DNA from 3 places in the Bacillus sp. JJ1122 genome. Region 3 is predicted to be linked to each of the others. Evidence: riboswitches for the same ligand, from Rfam matches in the RefSeq annotation. Region 3 holds a riboswitch; each other region holds the start of a gene.
The links. A riboswitch is a leader RNA that binds a small molecule or an ion and turns the genes downstream of it on or off. The one in region 3 is predicted to bind cyclic di-GMP.
Positions count from the first base shown of each region.

Region 1: linked by a shared signal. The riboswitch ahead of V7201_RS02580 (DUF5667 domain-containing protein) and the one ahead of V7201_RS18670 (hypothetical protein) in region 3 are both predicted to bind cyclic di-GMP.
Region 2: linked by a shared signal. The riboswitch ahead of V7201_RS03435 (LPXTG cell wall anchor domain-containing protein) and the one ahead of V7201_RS18670 (hypothetical protein) in region 3 are both predicted to bind cyclic di-GMP.

Region 1 is NZ_JBALQL010000003.1:58,131-63,310, forward strand. It holds gene V7201_RS02575 (FbpB family small basic protein) at 1-28, opposite strand, end outside; gene V7201_RS02580 (DUF5667 domain-containing protein) at 370-1,632, opposite strand; cyclic di-GMP riboswitch class I at 1,728-1,813, opposite strand; gene V7201_RS02585 (pirin family protein) at 1,886-2,731, opposite strand; gene V7201_RS02590 (hypothetical protein) at 3,096-3,245, shown strand; gene V7201_RS02595 (protein phosphatase 2C domain-containing protein) at 3,558-4,364, shown strand; gene V7201_RS02600 (DsrE/DsrF/DrsH-like family protein) at 4,578-4,973, opposite strand.
Region 2 is NZ_JBALQL010000005.1:13,322-18,501, forward strand. It holds gene V7201_RS03420 (ornithine--oxo-acid transaminase) at 198-1,394, shown strand; gene V7201_RS03425 (DUF378 domain-containing protein) at 1,549-1,782, opposite strand; gene V7201_RS03430 (iron-containing alcohol dehydrogenase) at 1,984-3,147, shown strand; cyclic di-GMP riboswitch class I at 3,395-3,487, shown strand; gene V7201_RS03435 (LPXTG cell wall anchor domain-containing protein) at 3,643-5,133, shown strand.
Region 3 is NZ_JBALQL010000034.1:20,424-25,603, forward strand. It holds gene V7201_RS18655 (lactonase family protein) at 1-968, opposite strand, end outside; gene nadE (ammonia-dependent NAD(+) synthetase) at 1,253-2,074, shown strand; gene V7201_RS18665 (hypothetical protein) at 2,114-2,458, opposite strand; cyclic di-GMP riboswitch class I at 2,698-2,781, shown strand; gene V7201_RS18670 (hypothetical protein) at 3,090-3,314, shown strand; gene V7201_RS18675 (acetyl-CoA C-acetyltransferase) at 3,367-4,557, opposite strand; gene V7201_RS18680 (GntP family permease) at 4,675-5,180, opposite strand, start outside.

The DNA.
Region 1 (5,180 bases), on a different contig from region 3:
CATTAAAACGCAGTTGTTTTTTCTTCATAACTGTCACACTCCAATACTAAATTTATGTTGCTTATTGTGAAAATGCCTTATCTGAAATAAAAAAACCTTCACCCACGACGGTGAAGGTTTTAAAACAAATAAAGACCTTCACCAAAATTGGCAAAGGTCTTGCTAACAACGAATGAATGTTGCCAACAAAGCCGGGAGAAATCTCCGTAATGACGACCCTGTTGTAAAAGCTACTCCCCTTTAGGAGAACTATTTAAATTTATAACTACATCATACATGACATCGGTAAATTCGTCAAATCGAGAGGCTCAAACTGAAGTGTAAAACTCCAGTCCCTTTTATCCTTGATCCTTATTGGCTCAGGCCACTTTACTTTCCGTTCTTCTTATCTTTGCCTTTGCCGGTACCTTCATCACTGCTTTCTTCTCCTTGCCCATCATCATCTTCTTTAGAATTATCGTTTTTCTTATCTTTAGCTTTCTTGGCTTCCTCTTGCTGCTTTTCCTCGTTCTTCTTAGCCTCTTCACGTTTCTTTTCTTCAGCCTTTTTCTCTTCTTCCTTTTTCTTCACTTCTTCAGCTTTTTTAGCTGCTTCCTGCTTTTGTTCTTCTGCTTTCTTGGCAGCTGCCGCTTTTTGCTCTTCTGCCTTCTTAGCTGCTGCAGCTTTCTTTTCATCTGCTTTAACTGTTGCCGGCTGGGCAGCAGTCTTTTTCTCAGTGCTCTTTACTGTTTTTACTCCTGCTGCTTGTACAGTCGTTTGTTCAACGGAAGCTGTTTCGGCAGTTTCACCCTCTGTTCCAGCATCTTCTGGCTGTTCTGATTCAGTTTCAGTGCCTTCTTCAACCGCGGCATCCCCATCCTCAGCTCCAACTTCACCGGACCCTGTTCCTTCTTCCGTCACTACATCTTCGGCTTCTTCCTCGTCAGAGACTTGTTTCTTTCCAGATGCGAGTCCTTTCATCTGCGAAGGATGAACGCCAAGCTGTTTGGCTGCTTGACCAAAGCCAACCTTTTCTTCTGTATAAATAGCAGAGATTTCCTCAACTGTTTTGCCTGATGCTTCTGACAGCCAGAAAATCTGTGCGATTTGGCCGTATCCAAGATTCTGCTCACGAAGCTGAGTCACCATTTCCTGATCAAGGCCCTTGACCACATTCGCAACAACCTTAGCCTCTTCCACAGCTTCTTCCAGCTCTTCCTTTAGATCATCTTCTGCATTCTCAGCAAGGTCATCCTCGACTTCTGCAGTATCTGCCAATTCTTCAGTAAGTTCATCTGCACCTTCAGAATCGGTCTGATCTTCCACAATGACTTCCGTTACTTTTTCCTGTGCTTCCTCAAGTGCTGCTAAATAATCCTCTAATGCTTCTTGAACAAACGCATCTTTCTCTTCTTCAGACATCGCGGCTGCTTCTGCAAGTCTCTCGCTGGCAAAATCAAGCAGCAGCTGAGCTTCTTTCTCATCATCAAAGGTTACTAACAGCTTTAATTCCTCAAACAATTGGTCAAAGGTAAATAAAAACTGGTCTGGTGTTGTCCCCGGGTCAGTTGTTTCAATTACCTCATCTGCCGATACAGCTGTACCAAAGGTAAGTACCCCTGTTAAAACCGCTGTTGTTAAAAGTCTCTTCATCTTTTTTCCTCCATTTTAAAAGTTTGAATTAAAATCGATGAAAAATAAAAAAGTGCTGCCCGAAGAACAGCACACACGCAACTGCTATGTGAATCTTCGGCAACTGGCTGGCATTGTCTGTCTGACATTAGCCCCTGTAGCTTTGCGTCCCCAGGTTTCCCTGGGTTTGCCTTTATCGGATATTAATTCTACTATTATCTTACTTTTTCGACAGAAAAAAAGAAATAGAAACTTTACATAATTCCCAGAATTTCTACTTCGCTTCTACCCCGAATTTCCCTTCCTGGTAATCTCGGTAAGCCTGGCGGATTTCGTCCATTGAATTCATTACAAAAGGTCCGTAAGCAACGACCTCTTCCTTAATGGGTTTCCCTGAATAAACTAATAGTTTTGAGCGTTTATTTGCCTTCAGCCGCAGTTCACTTAACCCACTACCTCCATCGTTGAAGGTTAATGTCGCCGCTGTTGATTTTTCCAGGCTGGTTTCTCCGGTACCTGCCATAAGGTCACCAGAAAGAATATAAAGAAATGCATTGTGCCCCTCTGGAAGCTCGTAGGAAAATTCTGTTCCTTCAGACAAGCTTATTTCAGCAAGCGCAAAAGGCACTAATGGTTCAAGCGGTCCTTTTACCCCAGCGGTTTCGCCTGAGTATACCTTAACTGATCCGCCTTTAATCTGGACGATTGGTACGGTTTCAGAATACACATTCTGATAAGAGGTTTTAGTACTCTTTAGCTCTTTAGGAAGGTTCAGCCATAGCTGCAGTGTATGAGCAATGTCGTCATCAACTGCCTCTTCTGCATGTCTCGCTCCAGACCCGGCATTCATATATTGAATATCTCCACCCTCAAGAATACTGTGCCCGCCGTGATTATCGATATGTTCAAGCCTGCCATCTATCACATATGTTATCGTTTGAAAACCACGGTGTGGATGATCGGAAAATGTCCCGCGCTTGAACCAGTCCTCTGCCATCAGGATAAATGGATCCAATTCCCGCCATCTCTGTGGATTTAAAACAAGTCCCATTTGGACATGCGGAAAATCCTTTTCTTCATATCGTACTGTCCAATGATCTTTAATATCTCTTTGGAACATAATTTCCCCCTCCATTGTTGGCCCTATCCTATTCTATTTAGTAATCATCATGAGATAGCGAGCTATTAACTCTGTCATAATATTATAATACAAATTGCTTACTTTTAGTAAGTTAAAGCATGATTGGTTGGTTGTTTTAAAGTTTATTGAATGATTAATAAGCAAGGGTACAATTCTATATTCCATATCTCTGCTTTCCATTTTCGTTCTTCTAAAATCTTTGTAATTTCAACGAATCAATGTTTGGATAAATTGACTAACAATATGGTGCAGGATGGAGTCGACAATTCAAGTAAGTTTGTCTCCTCAAAAAAACGGGTAGTTACTCTTTAAGCAACAATCTAATAAAAAGGAGCTGTTATTCATGATACTAAAAAAGAAACTATTAGCAAGCGGGTTGGCACTAAGTGTGATTTTAGGCGGCCTTACAGCATGTGGGGATGGCGTTGACCAGGATAATGGCCCAAGTGATGGCGAACAGCAAGATGAAATGGATGATGAAAACGAAAATTAATTGTTTTAAAAATAAAAAATAAGAAGGGAGCGAAAATCACCATTTTCGCTCCCTTCTTATTTTATTTAGGAACCACGCTGACAAGCTCCCTGGTTTAGGGAGTTTTTTTATGATTATGATATCTTTTAAGCTTACATTATATTATAATTTTAGAAATATTTTGAAAAGGCGTGATTGTAGTGGAGGACTGTTTTGTTAGCAGCAAGTATGCTGGCGAGACTCAAATTTCTGGTTCGATTATAAATGAGGGTGTCAGCCATACTGTGCATGGTGTTTGGCATATCATGAGCCAAAAGGCGGTCTTAAATTAATATGAATAAAGTTTATGATTTTAGCTGGGTCGGAAGCCAGAAGACTTTTGTCGATACCATAAGCGTTGACCAATTTGGCCGAGTTGTTGTTGGCCGCTACGGAGGGAATTCCTCTGCTGGTCAATATAAGAATGAGGACGGCTGCTTATTATTGATTGATGAAAGACAAGATTGGGAGTTTGTCATACTTTTGGATGCCCATAATTCCGCCGAAAGCGCAGAATTGATTGTCCAAACCTTTGAACGACGAAAAAATGAGATAAATGAATGTCTAACTCTTCAGCCAGACCAAGCATTCATAAGCCTGGAAAAAATGGTGCTAAACCTATTTCGAAGCACAGAATTTATGGATGAGTGCAGTAAAGTTAAAGGGGAAACTGCCTGTTTAATCGCAGCAAGGAAAGGCAGGTACTGCTGGTGGTTCTCGGTTGGCGACTGTATTTTATATTTACATCACCCCGAGTTAACCGCCTTCGGTCAGCATCAATTAAATCAAAGGCAATTCTATGAGTGGATTGGACAGGTGAACACTTTTGAGATGCCAGTCCCCTGCTACAGCACCGGCAGAAAGGAACTGCGGCAGGGCATTAATCATCTCTTGCTGACAACCGATGGTTTAATAGAATGCCCTGGGGAACGATTCTCCAATCCACAGGACATTTTCCGGGTTTTCTCGAAATCTTCTAATGGAGAAAGCGTTGAGACTTTATTAAAAGGAATTCAGGAAAACAATGTTCGTGACAGTACGACAATTGTGTCCTGGATGGTGGATGTAACCGAGAAAGCTACATTGGCCAGCAATCAGTAAAATCTCATAGATACAGAGGTTCATTCGGATAAAAACGTTTCAAGAAAAAATAAAACGACCATTTCCCATAAGCATTTGGGAAATGGCCGCACCTTTGATTGATCTTTGGGTCTGCTTTTACAGGGTTATGGGTACTCTGTTTCTGTTTTAACAAAGGTACCTCATTTTACTTTCGTTAAAATAGCAACAAAGATTACAAAAAGAGTTAAAAACTTAGAAAGTCAAAGTAACATCTGCATCTGTTGCAAACTCTAGGAATGTTACAGCTCCGCCTACTTCAAGTCCATCAACAAAAGCTTCTTTTTCAAGTCCCATTACATCCATTGTCATTTGGCAGCCAATGAATTTAACGCCCATTTCCACGGCCATTTCAACCAATTCTGGAATAGCAGGAACGTTGGCCTTTGCAAAACCTTCTGCAAAGTGTTCTTTGCCTTCTGGCATAGGAAGCTGCTTGTATGCTTCCTTATGGATTAAATTCAAGCCTTCAAATGTAAAAAATACAGCTACTTCCTGATCAGTGGCAGCCGCTGCTGTTGCGATATTAAATACTTTATAAGCCTCAAATAAGCCACCATTACTTGCGATAATTGCTACTTTTTTACTCATTGTTATTCCTCCTTATATTTAAAAACCATTCCTGATATTATTCAGGGATAAATTTAATTTGACGATTTAATTATACCGTTACCCCTATTGGTATAATAATAACCTAAAAATGAAGCAGGGTCAATCCTGTTTTTGTGTCTGGTTCGCAGGTTTGCTTAAATTCACGCTAAACTATGCGGCAGAAGAGACAAGAGTTTTTAAAAGAAA
Region 2 (5,180 bases), on a different contig from region 3:
AAGGTCATTGGAACAATGGAAGGTGAGAAACAATGGCATCAATGATCTAATAAGGGTCAAATTACGATGAATCCGGGCTTGTTATAAGAAAAACCCGACAATTCCGTTTTTTCTTTCTTTATGGGGTTACCTAGCATGATTCTACAGGTTACAATATGATTGTCTAACCAATTTTTCATTGGAACGGAGGAAGATTCATGACTACAACAAAAACACACTCTCTGATTGAACAGACAGAAAAGTATGGCGCCAATAACTATCATCCGCTGCCAATCGTTATTTCTAAGGCAGAGGGTGTTTGGGTAGAGGATCCTGAAGGCAATAAATATATGGACATGCTAAGTGCTTACTCTGCAGTGAATCAGGGACATCGCCATCCAAAAATCATCCAGGCTCTTAAAGATCAGGCTGATCGAGTGACGCTAACGTCAAGAGCTTTCCATAATGACCAGCTTGGACCTTGGTATGAAAAAATCTGCAAAATGACAAATAAAGAAATGGCGCTGCCTATGAATACAGGAGCAGAGGCTGTTGAAACAGCAATTAAAGCTGCCCGCCGCTGGTCTTACGATGTGAAAGATGTAGCTGAAGACCAGGCTGAAATCATCGCTTGTATCGGTAATTTCCATGGCCGGACAATGACAGCGGTTTCGTTGTCTTCTGAAGCTGAATATAAGCGGGGCTTTGGGCCAATGCTGCCAGGAATTAAATTGATTCCCTATGGAGATCTTGAAGCATTGAAGGCGGCGATCACTCCTAACACTGCTGCATTCTTAATCGAACCAATCCAGGGAGAGGCTGGGATTGTCATCCCGCCAGAAGGCTTCATGAGTGCTGCATTTGATTTGTGTAAGGAAAACAATGTGCTGTTTATTGCGGATGAAATCCAGGCAGGACTTGCTAGATCAGGAAAAATGTTTGCGTGTGAGTGGGAAGGCATCGAGCCTGATATGTATATATTAGGAAAAGCCTTGGGAGGCGGAGTATTCCCGATTTCCTGCGTAGTGGCTGACAGTGATGTACTAGGTGTTTTCAACCCAGGCTCACATGGATCTACATTTGGAGGCAATCCAATGGCTTGCGCTGTATCGCTTGCATCACTTGACGTATTGATTGACGAAAAGCTGGCTGAACGGTCACTTGAACTTGGTGAATATTTCATCAGCAAGCTTCGCGAAATCGATAACCCTATGATAAAAGACATCCGCGGCCGCGGACTTTTCATCGGAGTAGAATTAACCGAGCCTGCGCGTAAATACTGTGAGGATTTGAAAGAGGAAGGCTTGCTATGCAAAGAAACACATGATACTGTCATTCGCTTCGCGCCGCCCCTTGTGATCAGCCAGGAAGACTTGGACTGGGCAATTGAGCGTATCAAGAAGGTTTTATCGTAAAAAACACATATTAAAACCCGTCCAATATCCGGACGGGTTTTTTTCTTGGCTAATAGGAAAGCATAAATGGAATTTATCCTTTCCTAACGCATAAGGGCAACTACACCTCTGTCTTCGCCTTAAGGGCTCGCCAATCGGTGAGTATACTATAAAATTATCTTGTGGCCCTTGGTTCTGCTGCTCTTTCTTCTTCTTCGCTTGGAGCGAAAAGAAGTCCAAGATTGATTAAACCTGCAAGTCCTACTAAGCCATATACGATTCTGGCCAATGCTGCGTCCTGACCTCCGAAGATTGCTGCAACAAGATCAAATTGGAAGAATCCGACTAAGCCCCAGTTAATAGCACCAATAATCGTTAGGACCAATGCAATTCTTTGAATACCACTCATGGATGTTTCCTCCTTAAAAATATGGATTCGTATTTAGGTTGATTCAGCAGTAACAATATTATTCATCTCTGCCAGTTAATCATTACCCGTGTGAAAAAAAACTGTAACTTTTTATAGCACATTGGAGAACATTAAGAAGTGCAATTCTTTTGCATTGCTTTTAAAAAAAGAACATAATGGGCGATAAGGAAGGTGATTCAAATGGATAATTTCACATTTTATAATCCAACTAAATTAATTTTTGGCAAAGGCCAACTTGAGGAATTGAAGAATGAAGTGCCTCAATATGGCAAAAAAGTTCTTCTTGTATATGGCGGCGGAAGCATAAAGAGAAATGGACTTTATGATTCGGTCCTAAAACTTTTAAAAGAAATTGACGCAGAGGTATTTGAGCTTTCCGGCGTTGAGCCTAATCCACGTATATCAACTGTCCGTAAGGGCGTTCAAATCTGCAAGGAAGAAGGAATTGAATTCCTGCTTGCGGTAGGCGGCGGAAGTGTTATTGACTGTACTAAAGCAATCGCTGCCGGTGCCAAATATGATGGCGATGCATGGGACCTTGTGACAAAGAAGGCGTTCGCATCCGAAGCACTTCCATTCGGTACAGTGTTGACTCTTGCTGCAACAGGCTCTGAAATGAATGCAGGTTCGGTTATCACGAATTGGGAAACGAATGAAAAATACGGCTGGGGCAGCCCAGTGACGTTCCCAAGGTTCTCCATTCTGGATCCTGTGAATACATTTACAGTACCCAAAGACCAAACTATCTACGGAATCGTCGATATGATGTCTCATGTGTTCGAACATTATTTCCACTTGACTGAGAACACTGAGTTCCAGGATCGCATGTGTGAATCCTTGCTGCTGACTGTAATGGAAACAGCGCCAAAGCTTCTGGCAGATCTTGAAAACTATGAGCATCGCGCAACTATTTTATATGCAGGCACAATGGCACTAAATGGTATGCTATCAATGGGTTACCGCGGAGACTGGGCTACACATAACATCGAACATGCCGTTTCAGCGGTTTATGACATTCCGCATGGAGGAGGACTTGCGATCCTGTTCCCGAATTGGATGAAACACAATCTAAGGGTAAAACCAGAACGCTTCAAGAAAATGGCTGTCAGGGTATTCAACGTGGATCCTGAAGGCAAGACAGACGAAGAGGCTGGGCTTGAAGGAATCGAAAAGCTGCGTGAATTCTGGTCAAGTATCGGAGCACCATCCCGACTTGCAGATTATGAGATCGATGACAGCAAGATCGAAGTTATGGCAGATAAAGCAATGGTAAATGGAGAATTTGGCAATTTCACAAAATTGACCCACGAAGATGTGGTTGAAATTTATCGCAAATCTTTGTAAAAGTTAAAAGGACCCGGAAAACCGGGTCCTTTTTTATTTGCCTAGGAAAATACTCATATCGAAGCATCTTTAAAAGCACTTTAAACACTTAAATCCTCCCTGTTCTCGGTTGAAAAATGAAACATAAGAAAAAATTACCAATAATATTTATAGGTCTAAATGTTTAATGAGCTGGTTAACTGTGGTAATTCTCTAAATGTAAGACAATGGAGCTGAAGGGATATTTTACATAAACAATCTTCACCGCCCATGCTAATAGCAAACCAGTTGAAAAGCTGGGACGCAAAGCCAGGAGTCTAAGGCCGCCATATTAGGCAGCTATGATCGTCCAGCCGCCATGGATTAAGAAATTCGTCCTGGTGGCTTTTTTTGTCAAAAAAATCGCAGAATTTTATCGAAAGAGAGGCGAAATTTCTAATTTAATAACTGAATATTCAATCTATTTTTTTGATGCATTTATTAATAAGAAATAATTATGAAAAGGGGATAAAACAGTTGAAAGCTATAAAACATGTTTCCATTTTATTATCATTGATGCTTTTGTTATTCATCAGCCTGCCTGTAACAGGGGCATTTGCAGCTGGCAGCACTGAAAGTCAGGCTGTAAAAAACGGCAAACAATCATCCCAGGTTGATTCCCAAAATAAGAGCAATCAAGCTCAAAAAAAAGCGGAAAAACCAAAGGCTAAAAATGAAAATGCAGCAAACTCGAATACTAATACTGAAGGAAGTTCAGCTGTGAAAAAAGAAGCTGCACAGGTTCAGCAAGCTAATCATAAAGAAACAGCTGAAACGAAGGATGAAAATGATAAAACTGTTGAAATGGCAACAAATGAGAAAGATACAAAAACGAAAGTGGAAACGGTATCGGAAAAATTGGTCAATACAAATAAAAGTACGCAAATCCACTTGCATCTGAAGGATTGTGTAAACCCAACTGTAAGTGTTTTTGTTGAACTTAAAGGCGAATGGAAGGAAATGACCAATCCAGGAAGCTCACCACTCTTCAAATTGCTGGATGGCGGAGAATTTGTTAAAGATGATGTAACGGCCTTTAAGCTTGTTTTTGAAGGTGGAGAAGAGTTAGTTGTTCCAGTTAGTGAAACTAAAGTGGGTGTCGAGGCAGAAGGGACAATCAACTATTGGCTAGAAAATTGTGACCTGCACGATCATGGAGAGACAGCACCTGATAAAGAGGCAAATAAAAGCACTCAAATTCATCTGCATGTAAAGGACTGTATAAGCCCAGCAGCAACAGTATTTGTAGAGCTTAAAGGCGAGTGGAAGGAAATGACCCATCCAGGTAAATCACCACTCTTCAAATTGCTGGATTCAGGAGAATTTGTAAAGGAAGACATCACTGCGTTCAAAATTGTTTTTACCAGCGGCGGTGAGCTCGTTGTGCCTGTAAGCGACCTTAAGATAGGAGTCGAGGCAGAAGGAACGATCAACTACTGGATGGAAAAATGTGATTTGCCTCTGAAAAACACATTCAAGACATTAAGCTTAATGATGGATGACAGCAAGGGCAAAATCGACAGTGCTGCAGTAATAATGATGAATGGGAAACGTATTGAGTTTAAGCTTGTGAATCATGTTTGGACAATCCATTTAACAGAAGAAGCGAAAATGGATATGCTGAAAGGAATCGAATTAACGAGCAATGGGCAAACAAAGGTCATCCCCTTAACCCAATTATCTGATGAAATGGTTCACCTGGAAGATCAGGTTCTAACTCTTAACGTAAATTGGAACATGCAGGGAGAGATCGTCGGTGAAGAAATAAATGAAGGCGCATCGCCAGTTCCTGTGAAGAACTCCGGCTCAGGAAATACACCTGGAGGATCGACAGGTTCACAAGGCTGGGTTGGCGGAGATGTTCTTCCGCAAACGGGTGAAAACAGCCGGATGCCTTACTATATCCTTGGCTTCTTGATTGCAGCAGGAGGAGTTATGTTAAGGGTCAAGAATCCATTGAAGAATTAATTGTGAAAAAAACTTGAGAGAGGAAGAAATTCCTCTCTTTATTTATA
Region 3 (5,180 bases):
GAATAAAGTACGACACTGCTCGAATTCTGGTTGGAGGCAATCAAGTACTTTTCACTTGGGTCTAAAACGAAATCTCTCGGCCAATTGCCTTCGGTCGAGGTATGCTCCACAAATGACAGCTCGAAGCTTCCTGGTTTCACTTCGAACACAGCAATGCTGTCATGGCCGCGGTTGGCAGCATAGACAAACTTTCCATCCGAGGAAATGTGAATGGCGCTTCCCTGGTTATTTTCTTTAAAATCATCAGGAAGTGTTGAGACGGCCTGAAGCTGTTGGAAGCTTCCATCCTCTAAATGATATTTCAGCACAATAACCTCAGAGCTGAATTCAGTCATTAAATAGGCATATTCACCGTTTGGATGGAATGTAAGATGTCTTGGACCACTGCCTGGTGCGATATTCAAGATACTCTTCTCCGCCAGTTTGCCATTGTCCAAAGAATAAGTAATCAGCTGATCGATTCCTAAATCAATGACAGCTGCATATTTCTCATCAGGGGTAAAACCGCTATAATGTGTATGCGCTTTTTCCTGTCTCTCATCAGGACCTGAACCTTCATGAAAGATGCTTGATAATACAGCTTGAATTTCCCCATTTTCAGGATTTAACCGGTATGAATCTGCAGAACCCTTATGATAGTTGGCTGACAAGAGGAGGCTGTTTTCCTTATTTACGCTGACATGGCAAGGTGAAGCTCCTTCTGAATACTGAGTGTTAATTAGGGAAAGCTCCCCGGATTCCAGGATTTTATAGCCTGCAACACCTCCTGAATTACCTTCCTTTGCAACAGAATAAAGATACTGATTATCCTTACTGATATTTAGATAGGTGGGATTCTCTAAAGAGGCAACAGCTTTCACATCGGTAATTTTTCCATTTACCGCATCAAGGGTAAAAGAATAGATCCCTTTGCTGTCTCCTTTTGTATAGGTGCCAATATAGCCTGTGAATTTTTCGTGAGTTGTCATTCGCAAAGCCTCCAATATCATTTTGCTTTATTTTCGTTTAATTTAAGTTCATCTATAGTCTAGCAAAAATCCAGTCACGAACAAAATGTTCTGGACAAACTCGGGTGATAAGACAGGACTGGTAAAACGAAAAAAAAACAATCTTCACGGCCTGACGTTTAATTTTTCAATATAACGGTATAGTTAAAGATAGCTGCAGTTTGGGATGTGTAAATCTAGACATTAAACTGTATAAGAGATATGCTCTTTAATAATAACTTTTTCAGTGATTAAGGAGGTTTAATATGAGTTTGCAGAAACAGATTATTGAAGCTTTGAATGTCCGTCCGGAAATCAATCCGCAGGAGGAAATCCAGAAGCGGATTGGCTTCCTGAAGGAATATTTACAAGCTTCGAAAGCAAAAGGATTTGTGCTTGGAATCAGTGGAGGCCAGGATTCTACGCTTGCAGGAAGGCTGGCTCAATTAGCGGCTGAAGAGCTGCGTTCTGAAGGGGTCGACGCAAAATTCGTTGCTGTCCGCCTTCCGTACAAGGTTCAGAAAGATGAAGAGGATGCGCAGCGTGCACTGGATTTCATTAAACCCGATAAGACGGTCACCTTCAATATCCAGCCTGCTGTTGATACATTCAATACACAATTTGAAGAAGCGATTGGCGATTCTCTTACAGATTTTAATAAAGGGAATGTTAAGGCCCGGATGAGGATGATTACACAGTATGCGATTGCCGGCCAGGAAGGTTTGCTGGTCATCGGCACAGACCATGCAGCTGAAGCAGTAACCGGATTTTTCACAAAGTATGGCGATGGCGGAGCCGATTTGCTGCCGCTCACTGGGCTGAACAAGAGACAGGGAAGGGAGCTTCTCAAGGCATTGAATGCTGAGGAAAGATTGTACTTGAAAGAACCGACGGCTGACCTGCTTGATAACAAGCCGCTTCAGGCTGATGAGACAGAGCTCGGAGTGAGCTATGAGGCAATTGACGATTATCTGGAAGGAAAGCAGATTGCAGAAGGTGATGCTGTGAAAATTGAGTCCAGATACAGGGTATCAGAACATAAGAGACAGGTACCTGCGTCAATGTTCGACTCCTGGTGGAAAAAATAAAGAAAAGCCTGGCCGATTGGCCAGGCTTATTCATTGCCATTATTCAAGTTCTGTCATGGCAAAACTTCTGGGATCTTCTTTTTCAGTGACCTTGTCAATTTTGTCTGTAAACATTTGAAAAACTCGCTTTTTCTCTTCAAGCTCCTTGATGTATTCCTTCAAGTTATTGAATTTTTGTTCAAATGGCTGGTGGTACAATTCACGAATCTTTCTGTTCAGATCCGGATTAACGGTCGATTGGACAACCTGCTTAGTGATGTTGTATTTATATGTATAAACTTTTAACTCGTTTTTTATCTCTTCATATTCCGCATCAATTTCATTCAAAATTTCTTCTATTTCCGCTTTCCATTCATCTAGCGACATTTTAACATGCTGTTCCATAAGGATCCTCCTGCCATTTCGCCTATATTCAAGCTTCGTCCTTTTATTTTATCAATCTAGTTTTACATAGGTATTGCGGCTTTATTACATTGTGAAAACAAAAGGCTTTTTCTCTAAATTGATAGTTCCTATTAATAGAAAAAGAATAATCAATTTGATATAGGAATAAAGATTCATTTTTGTTAGAAAATGGCGAATTTTGTTGAATTGATGGTTCGTAAGTTTTATATTTTAATTAGAACAGAAAAAGGCAAACTTATCGAAAGATAGGGACGCAAAGCCACGAGTCTAAGGCGTTTTGCTATGATCGTCGGGTTGCCAAAAAAGGATCGGATGCATGACCAGATGGGTCAAAGGTGTTGTTTTGACTTTGCCGAAGAACCGCCTTCTTTTTTGGAGGATTTTTTATTTGTACCTGTATTGCATCATATTTGGTTTACTCAATCCTTGAAAAAACCTTATAAAATGCAAAAAGTAGCGAAAATGACGTTTGCAACGCGTTAGAGAGGTTAAATAATACTTAAGTAACTTGACAGGATAAATAAAAGATACTCCTTTTGGCAGATTTGTTCCATTTCAGCATCGGGTTTTTGTCAGCAGGAAAAAGATTAAAAGAAAGGTGGAGGAATAATTGACTGTTTTGTTTGGGACTGTAGAGTATTTTGAACGTGAAATTGAGTTTCATTTAGCAGAGGTGGAAAAGAGAGAACGACTGCAGGAAGAAATCAGTCAAATCCAGGTGAAACTGGAGGAAGAACTGCTTAACGATTTCATCTGTGATGAGAAGCTTCGAATGGAATGCATGCAGAATCTATCAAATGCCTGCAGCAAATTAACTGAAGATTATGTTGTATAAAAAATCTATTAAACTATAAAAGCCTGTGGCCGCAGCCACAGGCTTTTATCTATTAATCAACTACATTTTCGATAATGGTTGCCACACCCATTCCTCCGCCAATGCAGAGAGTCGCCAATCCGTATTTTTGTTCTCTCTTTTTCAATTCATGAATCAATGTGACGAGGATTCTTGCACCGCTCGCTCCAATTGGATGGCCAAGTGCGATTGCTCCTCCATTGACATTGACGTTGTCTTCGCTCATGCCAAGCTCTTTCATTACGGAGAGTGCCTGTGCTGCAAAAGCTTCGTTTGCTTCAACCAGATCAATGTCAGTCAATTCCATTTCCGCTTTTTTAAGTGCTTTTTTAACAGCGTCGACTGGACCAATACCCATGATGGAAGGGTCAACACCAGCAGAAGCATTTGCCTTGATTGTTACAAGCGGTGTAACACCTAGTTCTTTTGCTTTTTTGCCGCTCATGACAACGACAGCGGCTGCACCGTCATTGATTCCAGAAGCATTGGCTGCAGTTACCGAACCGTCTTTTTTAAATGCAGGCTTTAACTTTCCTACCTTCTCAAGTGTGCTGCCGAATTTAGGATGCTCATCCTGGTCGACGATGATCGGGTCGCCTTTCCGCTGTTTTACCGCGACAGGAACGATCTCATCCTTGAAGCGGCCAGAAGTGATGGCTGATTCAGCCTTGTTTTGGCTTTTTACTGCAAATGAATCCTGCTCATTACGGGAGATTTCATATTTATCTGCAAGGTTCTCAGCTGTGACACCCATATGATAGTCATTGAAAGCACAAACGAGTCCATCTCCAAGCAATGTATCAACTAGTTTCTGGTCTCCCATCTTAAAGCCTTCGCGTGCACCTTTAAGAACGAATGGAGCCTGACTCATGTTTTCCATGCCGCCTGCAACGACGATATCTGCATCTCCGGCTGCAATTGCCTGATACGCAAGATGGACTGCTTTCAATCCGGAGCCGCACAACTTGTTGATTGTCATGGACGGGCAGGTTTCTGGAAGTCCAGCTCTCATGGCAGCCTGGCGTGCAGGGTTTTGGCCGAGACCAGCCTGCAGTACGTTTCCCATGATGACTTCATCAACCGCATCAGCACTGACATTTGCTTTTTCTAAAGCTGCTTTGATCGCTGTTGCTCCTAAATCTACTGCAGAAACACCAGAGAATGCGCCGCCAAAGGCACCGGTCGCTGTTCTGACAGCACTTGCGATTACAATTGTATTTTCCATTTTTCATGCCCCTTTCGAAGTAAGTATACTAAAGGGGGGACTGAATCCCCCTATATCTATAATCATAATGATTCAGGTAAAAAATGTCACTTTCCAGCACAGCTGGACGTCAAGGTATTATACAAGTCCAGTAAGTTTGTAGATTGCAATAATGAAGAATACTGCAAGCGTTTTAATTACTGTGATCATGAAAATATCTTTATAGGATTGTTTATGTGTTAAACCTGTTACTGCAAGCAATGTGATAACAGCTCCGTTATGTGGAAGCGTGTCCATACCGCCTGATGCCATGGAGATGACACGGTGCATAACCTCTGGCGGAATGTTGAATTGAGTGATCGCTTTCATATAAGTGTCTGTCATCGCACTTAAGGCAATACCCATACCGCCGGAAGCGGAACCTGTAACCCCCGCAAGAGTAGTTGTTGTCACTGCTCCATTGATTAACGGATCTGAGAAAGTGGTTGAAATTCCTTTACTCACAACTGAGAAACCAGGCAGGGAAGAAATGACTCCGCCAAATCCATACTCGGCACCAGTGTTCATAGAAGCAAGCAATGCTCCTCCGATAGCGGTATTAATTCCTACCTTGAAGCCTCCTGTAACACCTTTCCAGTTATACA